Regions from separate parts of the Pseudoalteromonas sp. APC 3694 genome, predicted to be linked through region 1. Evidence: predicted binding sites of a transcription regulator. Region 1 holds the regulator's gene; the other holds the start of a gene.
What was found. The regulator NrdR, encoded in region 1, represses ribonucleotide reductase genes. The targets are predictions, from matches to a motif close to AAACACNANATNTNGTGTTT.

Region 1 (4,698 bases):
CATAAATAAAATAATAACCTAGCGCGTAATTATTGTGGCTCTACGTAGTCAACCACTTCTAAATGGAACCCTGATAATGCATGGTATTTTTTAGGTAAACTCATCAAACGCATTTTTTGAATACCTAAATCAGCCAGAATTTGCGAACCCACACCTACGGTGCGCGAAGTACCTTGAAATTTACGTGGCGTCACATTTTCACCCGCATCAGCGGCGGCAAACGCTTTTACTGTGGCTTCTAACTCTTCAGTGCTTTCTTGCTTACCTAAAATAACTAAGGCGCCATTATGCTCAGCAATATAAGCCATTGCTTGCGATAAACCCCAACTACGGTCAGCATTGCGATCAGAGAGTAAAATATCGTTAAAAGTACTTTGTAAATGCACACGTACTAAGGTCGGTTCTTGTTGTTTTATTTCACCTTTAAGCAATGCATAGTGTAACTGCCCATCAATGGTGTCTTTGTAAGTCACTAAGTCAAACTCACCATGTTCAGTTGGCAATTTACATTTTGCAACTTGCTCAATTGTGGTTTCGTTTAGGTTGCGGTACTCGATTAAATCAGCAATGGTGCCAATTTTAATATCATGTTGCTTAGCAAATACTTCTAAATCAGGACGACGCGCCATGGTGCCATCTTCATTTAGGATTTCTACAATCACTGATGATGGCTCAAGCCCTGCTAAACGCGCTAAGTCACACCCCGCTTCTGTATGCCCTGCACGTGTTAACACGCCGCCTGGTTGCGCCATAATAGGAAAAATATGACCTGGTTGTACAATATCGCTTGGCACAGCGCCTTTCGCAATGGCAGCTTGAACAGTGCGAGCACGATCCGCTGCAGAAATACCTGTGGTGACCCCTTTTGATGCTTCAATTGACATGGTGAAATTAGTTGAGAATGCGGCACCATTATTTTTTACCATTAATGGTAAATCAAGCTGCGAGCAACGCTCTTGAGTCATCGTTAAACAAATTAGTCCACGGCCATGAGTCGCCATAAAGTTAATCGCTTCTGCACTAATGTGTTCAGCAGCAATAATTAAATCGCCTTCATTTTCTCTGTCTTCATCATCCATTAAAATAACCATTTTACCGGCTTTAATGTCATCAATTATTTCTTGTGCGCTGTTTAAATTCATAAGTTGCTCGTATAAGTTGTCAATGTCGTTATTTTATAAAGCCCGCTTTAGCGAGTAAGCTCATCGAAATATCTGAACCCGAAGGTTGGTCAGCCCCTCTAACTAGGCGCTCTAAATAACGTGCTATTTGGTCGACCTCTAAATTAACCTGGGTGCCAACTTTAAAGTCAGCTATGGTCGTTTGCTCGCTGGTGTGGGGCACAATCGTCAGTTTAAATTTATTACCTTCAACCGCATTAACCGTCAGGCTAATACCATCAATACAAACCGACCCTTTGTAGGGAATGTATTTCATTAAATTTTCATCGGTGGCTAACCAATATTCTGTTGCTCGCGCATTGGCATTAATCGCTGTAATAGTAGCAATACCATCTACATGGCCAGATACTAAATGACCACCGAGGCGCGAAACAGGTTGCATCGCCTTTTCTAGATTAACGGTTTGCCCTAATGCGTAATGTGCAAATCCCGTTAAGCTAATCGTTTCATTTGATAAGTCAGCACTAAAGCCATCAATATGCTTATCAACAACCGTCAGGCAGACACCATTAGTTGCAATACTGTCACCTAACTTAACATCACTCATATCAAGGTTTTTACTTTGGATACGAATAGCTAAATCACCTTGTTTTTTTTGTAATAACGCAATTTTACCTGTCGCTTCAACTATTCCAGTAAACATAGTGCTACTCTTTATATAAAATGATTAATGAGCTTTTTTTAGTGCTGTGATACGTAAATCATCACCAATTGGCACACACTCATTAAAAGTTAAATTAATGGTATTTTGCATACTCATTAACTCTGGGAAATTTAGTAAACTTTTAGCATCGCTGCCCATTAATTTAGGAGCAATGTAAAAAACAAACTCATCAATTAAATCAAGTTCTGTCATTTTACCGGCCAGTGTCGCTCCGGCCTCTAGCCACACATTATTAAACTGCAATTGGGCAAGCGTGTGTAACACGGCCAGTAAATCTACTTTATTATTATTTTCAGGTACTTCAATCTGTTTAACAAAATGAGGCCACTGATGCGATTTATCAACCTTGGTGGTAAATATTATCACCTCACTTTGAATTGAAAATAAGGCAAGATCAGGGGTAAGTCTGTTTTGTGAGTCAATAACAACGCGAACCGGTTGGCGCAGTGGTAAATCAGTTGGTAAAGAATACGGTAACTCTTCTGGGCGCACATTTAATTTTGCATCATCCATTAATACCGTATCGGCACCGGTTAAAATTGCACAGCTTTGTGCTCGGTATAGTTGCACATCTTGGCGCGCTGCGGGGCCAGTTATCCATTTACTTTGCCCGTTTTTAAGCGCCGTTTTACCATCAATACTGGCGGCCATTTTGCAAGTCACAAAGGGTAATCCCTGCTCCATGCGCTTAAAAAACCCAAAGTTTAATGCGCGAGCTTGCGCTTCAAGTAACCCGTAAGCGACTTCTATACCAGCATCCGCTAAAATTTTCAGACCTTTGCCTGCAACTTGCGGGTTGCTGTCAACCATTGCGGCAATCACTTTTTTAACACCGGCTGCTTTTAGCCCTTCAGCACATGGCGGTGTTCGACCATAATGACTGCAAGGCTCAAGTGTTACATAAGCGGTTGCACCTTTGGCATTTTCACCAGCCATAGTCAGTGCGTTTACCTCTGCATGACCTTGACCCGCTAACTGATGAAACCCTTCACCTATTATTTTATTATTTTTTACGAGTACGCAGCCAACATTAGGATTAGGGGTTGTCGTAAAGCGCCCTTTTTTTGCCAGTTCAATAGCGCGAGCCATGTAGCGTTTATCATCCTCTGAAAACGAACTTTGCTTGGTCATTACTATTCCCCTAAGCGGGCTATTTCTTCACCAAATTCGCGTATATCTTCAAACGAGCGATATACAGAGGCAAATCTTACATAGGCCACTTTATCTAACTTTTTAAGCGCTTCCATAATGCACTCACCCACCAAATGGCTAGACACTTCGCGTTCGCCAGTGGCACGTAACTGCGACTTAATAATATTAACCACTTCGTCAACTTGCTCAGTGCTTACGGGGCGTTTTTCGAGGGCGCGAGTTAAGCCATTTAGTAACTTATCTTCATTAAACGGTTCGCGGCTGCCATCTTGCTTGATAACCCGTGGCATCACTAATTCAGCCCCTTCAAAGGTGGTAAATCGTTCGTGGCATTCATTACATTCACGACGTCTACGTACTTGGTGTCCTCCACCTACAAGGCGAGAATCAATAACTTTAGTATCTTTGGCGGTGCAAAAAGGGCAATGCATAACTGTGTGTTTCCGTTTTAAAAACAAAAAATGGCCGCTATCATAGCGGCCATTATCATAACAAAAATGTGTGCAGTTGTGATCTAAATTACTATTTTACTCTTGGATTAAGCGTAAACAGGTAATTTTGCACAAATTGCTTTCACTTTTTCTTTTACTTGCGCTTGTACTGACTCATCTTCGATGTTGTCTAGTACATCACAGATCCAGCCCGCTAACTCTTTTGATTCAGCTTCTTTAAAGCCACGACGAGTGATTGCTGGTGAACCAATACGCAGACCAGAGGTAACAAATGGTGAACGTGGATCGTTCGGTACTGAGTTTTTGTTAACCGTGATATTCGCATTACCTAGGGCAGCATCTGCATCTTTACCTGTGATATCTTTGTCGATTAAGTCAAGTAAGAATAAGTGGTTGTCAGTTTTACCCGATACTACTTTGTAGCCGCGCTCTTGTAATACCGCAACCATTGCTTGTGCATTTTTAACAACTTGTGCTTGGTATGTTTTAAACTCAGGTTGAAGTGCTTCTTTAAATGCAACCGCTTTAGCAGCAATAACATGACATAAAGGACCACCTTGGCCACCTGGGAAAACAGCGCTGTTTAGCTTTTTGTAAATTTCTTCATCGCCACACGCAGAGATGATTAAACCACCGCGAGGACCTGCTAATGTTTTGTGTGTTGTGGTTGTTACAACGTGAGCGAATGGCACTGGGCTTGGGTAAACACCCGCAGCAATTAAACCTGCAACGTGCGCCATATCAACAAATAAGTAAGCACCGACTTTGTCTGCAATTTCACGGAACTTAGCCCAATCAACAATACCTGAGTATGCAGAAAAACCAGCAATGATCATTTTTGGTTTGTGCTCAAGTGCTAACGCTTCAACTTGTGCGTAATCAATTTCGCCAGTTTCTTCGTTAAGGCCATACTGAATTGCGTTGTATGTTTTACCAGAGAAGTTTACGTGTGAGCCATGTGTTAAGTGACCACCGTGCGCTAGGCTCATGCCTAATACAGTGTCAAGTGGGCTTAAAAGAGCTTGGAAAACAGCAGCATTCGCTTGTGAACCGGCATGAGGCTGTACGTTTGCGTAATCTGTACCAAATAATTCATTTGCGCGGTCAATAGCAAGTTGCTCAACCACGTCTACGTGCTCACAGCCACCGTAGTAACGTTTGCCCGGGTAACCTTCAGCGTATTTGTTAGTCAGCTGAGAACCCTGCGCTTCAAGTACGCGTGGGCTACAGTAGTTTTCAGATGCAATTA
Region 2 (4,698 bases), on a different contig from region 1:
CATTTCTTTTAAGTTGAAACACTTAGGTTGGTTATTAATTAACGCAACCATATTCATACCAAACACAGTTTGTAACTGAGTTTGTGAATAAAGGTTGTTTAAAATAACTTCACCTACGTCACCACGTTTGATCTCGATAACGATACGCATACCGTCTTTATCTGATTCATCACGTAATGCGCTGATCCCTTCAATTTTTTTATCTTTAACTAGCTCGGCGATTTTTTCAATCAAACGTGCTTTGTTAACTTGGTAAGGGATTTCATGAACAATAATCGTTTCGCGACCCGTCTTTTCATCGGTTTCGATGTCAGCACGCGCACGCATGTACACTTTACCACGACCGGTTTGATAAGCTTGTTCAATGCCTTTTTTACCGTTAATAATCGCCGCAGTTGGGAAATCAGGCCCAGGAATGTAATCCATTAACTCAGTAATGGTCAATTCAGGGTTTTGAATAAGCGCTAAACAGCCATTCACGACTTCTGTTAAGTTATGTGGCGGGATATTTGTCGCCATACCAACCGCAATACCCGATGAACCATTTACTAATAGGTTAGGTATTTTAGTGGGTAACACATCAGGAATTTGCTCTGTGCCATCGTAGTTAGGCACAAAATCAACCGTTTCTTTTTCAAGATCGGCTAATAATTCGTGCGACATTTTTGCCATACGTACTTCTGTATAACGCATTGCCGCTGCTGAATCACCATCAACCGAACCAAAGTTACCCTGACCATCTACTAGCATGTAACGCAGTGAGAATGGCTGAGCCATACGTACGATGGTGTCATAAACTGCACTGTCGCCGTGTGGGTGGTATTTACCGATTACGTCACCGACCACACGGGCCGATTTTTTGTAAGGCTTGTTCCAGTCATTACTAAGCTCGTTCATTGCAAACAAGACGCGGCGGTGAACAGGTTTTAAACCGTCACGTACGTCTGGTAATGCACGTCCTACAATTACACTCATGGCGTAATCTAAGTAGGAGTTTTTTAACTCGTCTTCAATATTGACTGGCAGAATTTCATTGGCGAGATCAGTCATTTGATATCACATTCCTTCAGTATCAGCTCTTAACAACCCATTATTAGGTATTAAGAGTGTTTGTTATTATTTCTAAGCAACCATGCTATCACAATTAATTTTAATTTACAGGCGCAAAACTTTGCGATTTATCAATTTAGCCCTATATAATGGCCTCAGATTGACGAGGAAGTATTTTATGACCGAACATCAAAATGTAGATAACGCAGAAATAGCAAAGTTTGAAGCCATCGCAGAACGTTGGTGGGATTTAGAAGGCGAATTTAAGCCGCTTCACGAAATTAATCCATTACGATTAGATTTCATCGCAGACAAAACTAAAGGATTATTTGACAAAGAAACCCTCGATGTAGGATGTGGCGGCGGTATTTTAAGTCACAGCATGGCGCGAATGGGGGCAAAGGTAACAGGTATCGATATGGGGCAAGAGCCTTTAACTGTCGCTAAGTTACACAGTTTAGAAACAAGTGTACCCGTTGAATATATAAAAGTACCTGCTGAACAATTTGCTGATGAGCACCCTGAGCGCTTTGATGTGATTACTTGTATGGAAATGTTAGAACATGTCCCCGACCCTGCTTCTATTATCCATGCAGTCGCTAAATTAGCAAAACCTGGGGCCGATGTATTCTTCTCCACCCTTAATAAAACCCCTAAAGCTTACTTATACGCTATTGTCGGCGCAGAAAAACTGTTAAAAATGGTGCCAGAAGGTACCCACGACCATAAAAAGTTCATTAAACCTGCGCAATTAATTGCATGGGCAGAACAAGCAGGGTTAAAGGTACGTGCCAGTGCAGGATTAAGTTACAACCCACTCTCAAAGCAATATACGGTTAATGATGATGTTAGCGTAAATTATATGCTGCACTTTGAGAAGTTAGCGTAATGACAAGCTCGCAAACACCTACTAGCCCAATTGAATATCAAGCATTGCTATTTGACTTAGATGGCACTTTACTTGATACCGCTGATGATTTAGGCGCTGCACTTAATAGTGTGCTGCATAATCACCAACAACCACAAGTGGGCAGTGATATATATCGGCCCGCAGCTTCAAATGGTGCAGCAGCATTACTTGCTGCTGGTTTTAAAGAAGGCTGGGGGCAACAATCGCAAGAGCAGCTTTTAGCAGAGCTAGTTGCATACTACGCTGCCAATATTGCCACCCATACCCAATGCTTTGTAGGTATAGAACAGTTACTCATTGCCCTTGATAATAAAGGGATCCCGTGGGGCATTATGACCAATAAGCCTGGCTTTTTAACCGATCCTTTAGTCAAGGCGATTCCTGCATTAAAAAATGCGCAAATTGTGATAAGTGGTGATACCTTAGCTGAATCTAAGCCCTCACCCCTTCCTTTATTACATTGTGCTGAGCAAATGAGTGTTGATCCTTCGCGCTGCCTATATATAGGTGATGCGCTGCGAGATATACAAGCAGGTAAAGCAGCGAATATGCACACCGCTACCGCACTGTGGGGATATGTACCGAGTGTGGACGAGGCATTAGCTTGGAATGCAGATTTTAATTGGCATAGCCCTATAGATGCTTTCAACCACATATAGTGCCATACTAATTTATAAACACTACATATTGTGATTGTGTTAGTTTTTATGCAAAGCTTGATGATAAAAAAAGCAGACAAAATTTATTTTTAAAAAGCGTAAATTTAATCTTTCCTTAGTTGATTTTTACAAATTTCAACTTAACCGAATGATCAAAGGTTAATGCCTACTAACACAATTACGTTATCCCAACGTTATCCACAATCAGAGCGGTTTCTGTCCCTTGCAAAAGATCACAGACCACACTATCTTGTGATCTCTAATTTGAACAACACCAGATATTGTGGCTAAATGTTATTCAATTAAATTTACCTATGCGGTAGAAATAACAATAAAAGAATAGGCACTGGGCGTTTTGAGTGCACTCATTGGTCAAAAATATTTAATTCCCAAGGAATACAGGCAAAACTATGAACCAACAGTTATCTGTAAGCAAACGTGACGGCCGTAAAGAGCCACTTGATCTAGACAAGATCCATCGCGTTATTGAATGGGCCGCCGAAGGTTTAAACAATGTTTCGGTTTCACAAGTTGAACTTAAATCACATATTCAATTTTATGACGGTATTCGTACTAAAGATATTCATGAGACGATTATCAAAGCCGCTGCGGATCAGATCTCAAAAGAATCACCTGATTATCAGTATCTTGCTGCTCGTTTAGCTGTATTCCATTTACGTAAAAAAGCGTATGGCCAATTTGAGCCACCGCGTCTTTTTGACCACGTTACTAACATGGTTGAACAAAAACGCTACGACGCCCATTTGCTTGTTGATTACACAGAGCAAGAACTTGATGAACTAGATACTTACTTAGATCATTCACGCGATCTTAACTTTAGCTACGCAGCAGTAAAGCAGCTTGAAGGTAAATACTTAGTACAAAACCGTGTAACCGGTGAAATTTACGAAAGCGCGCAGTTTTTATATATATTAGTAGCAGCAAGCTTATTCTCAGATTATCCACGTGAAACGCGTATTGATTACATCAAACGTTTTTACGACGCGGTTTCACTATTTAAAATTTCTTTGCCTACACCAATTATGTCGGGTGTGCGTACGCCAACGCGTCAGTTTAGCTCATGTGTACTGATTGAGTGTGGCGACAGCTTAGATTCAATTAATGCGACTTCATCAGCCATTGTTAAATACGTTTCTCAACGTGCTGGTATTGGTATAAATGCCGGACGTATTCGTGCATTAGGTAGCCCTATTCGTAACGGCGAAGCGTACCACACAGGCTGTATTCCGTTTTATAAGCACTTTCAAACAGCGGTTAAAAGCTGTTCGCAAGGCGGTGTACGTGGCGGTGCAGCTACTTTATTCTACCCGCTTTGGCACTTAGAAGTAGAAAATCTGCTGGTACTTAAAAATAACCGTGGCGTTGATGATAACCGCGTACGTCATCTAGATTATGGTGTGCAGTTTAATAAACTAATGTATTCGCGTTTAATTAAAGACGATTACATCACGTTATTCAGCCCATCTGATGTGCCTGGCCTTTACGATGCATTTTTTGAAGACCAAGACGAGTTTGACGCGCTATATGTAAAATATGAGCAAGACGAGTCAATTCGTAAAAAACGCATTAAAGCCATTGAACTGTTTTCTATGTTTGCTCAAGAACGTGCCAGCACCGGTCGTATTTACTTGCAGAACGTTGACCACTGTAATACACACAGTCCGTTTATCTCAAAAGTGGCGCCTATACGTCAATCTAACTTATGTTTAGAAATTGCTTTACCGACTAAGCCTCTTAGCAACGTGAATGACGAAGAAGGTGAAATTGCCTTGTGTACATTGTCTGCATTTAACTTAGGTGCCATTGAGTCACTTGATGAACTAGAAGAGTTAGCTGAGCTTGCAGTACGTGCACTTGATAACCTACTTGATTTCCAAGACTACCCTGTACCTGCAGCTAAAAATGCCACTATGGGGCGTCGTACGCTAGGCATAGGTGTTATTAACTACGCCTATTACTTAGCTAAAAACGGTAAGCGTTATTCAGATGGCAGCGCAAATGCTCTAACGCACAAAACGTTTGAAGCAATTCAGTACTACCTAATGAAGGCATCTAACG

Region 2: a site for NrdR is predicted at 2,889-2,908, ahead of nrdA (class 1a ribonucleoside-diphosphate reductase subunit alpha). Genes of this name have one in related genera too.

Annotation. Positions count from the first base shown of each region.
Region 1 covers NZ_JASDDE010000029.1:29,147-33,844, reverse strand. Annotated here, with positions in the region: gene ribBA (bifunctional 3,4-dihydroxy-2-butanone-4-phosphate synthase/GTP cyclohydrolase II) at 30-1,142, opposite strand; gene QMA00_RS11305 (riboflavin synthase) at 1,171-1,824, opposite strand; gene ribD (bifunctional diaminohydroxyphosphoribosylaminopyrimidine deaminase/5-amino-6-(5-phosphoribosylamino)uracil reductase RibD) at 1,849-2,976, opposite strand; gene nrdR (transcriptional regulator NrdR) at 2,979-3,428, opposite strand; gene glyA (serine hydroxymethyltransferase) at 3,536-4,698, opposite strand, start outside.
Region 2 covers NZ_JASDDE010000007.1:20,504-25,201, reverse strand. Annotated here, with positions in the region: gene gyrA (DNA topoisomerase (ATP-hydrolyzing) subunit A) at 1-1,050, opposite strand, end outside; gene ubiG (bifunctional 2-polyprenyl-6-hydroxyphenol methylase/3-demethylubiquinol 3-O-methyltransferase UbiG) at 1,229-1,939, shown strand; gene QMA00_RS04200 (HAD-IA family hydrolase) at 1,939-2,619, shown strand; gene nrdA (class 1a ribonucleoside-diphosphate reductase subunit alpha) at 3,030-4,698, shown strand, end outside.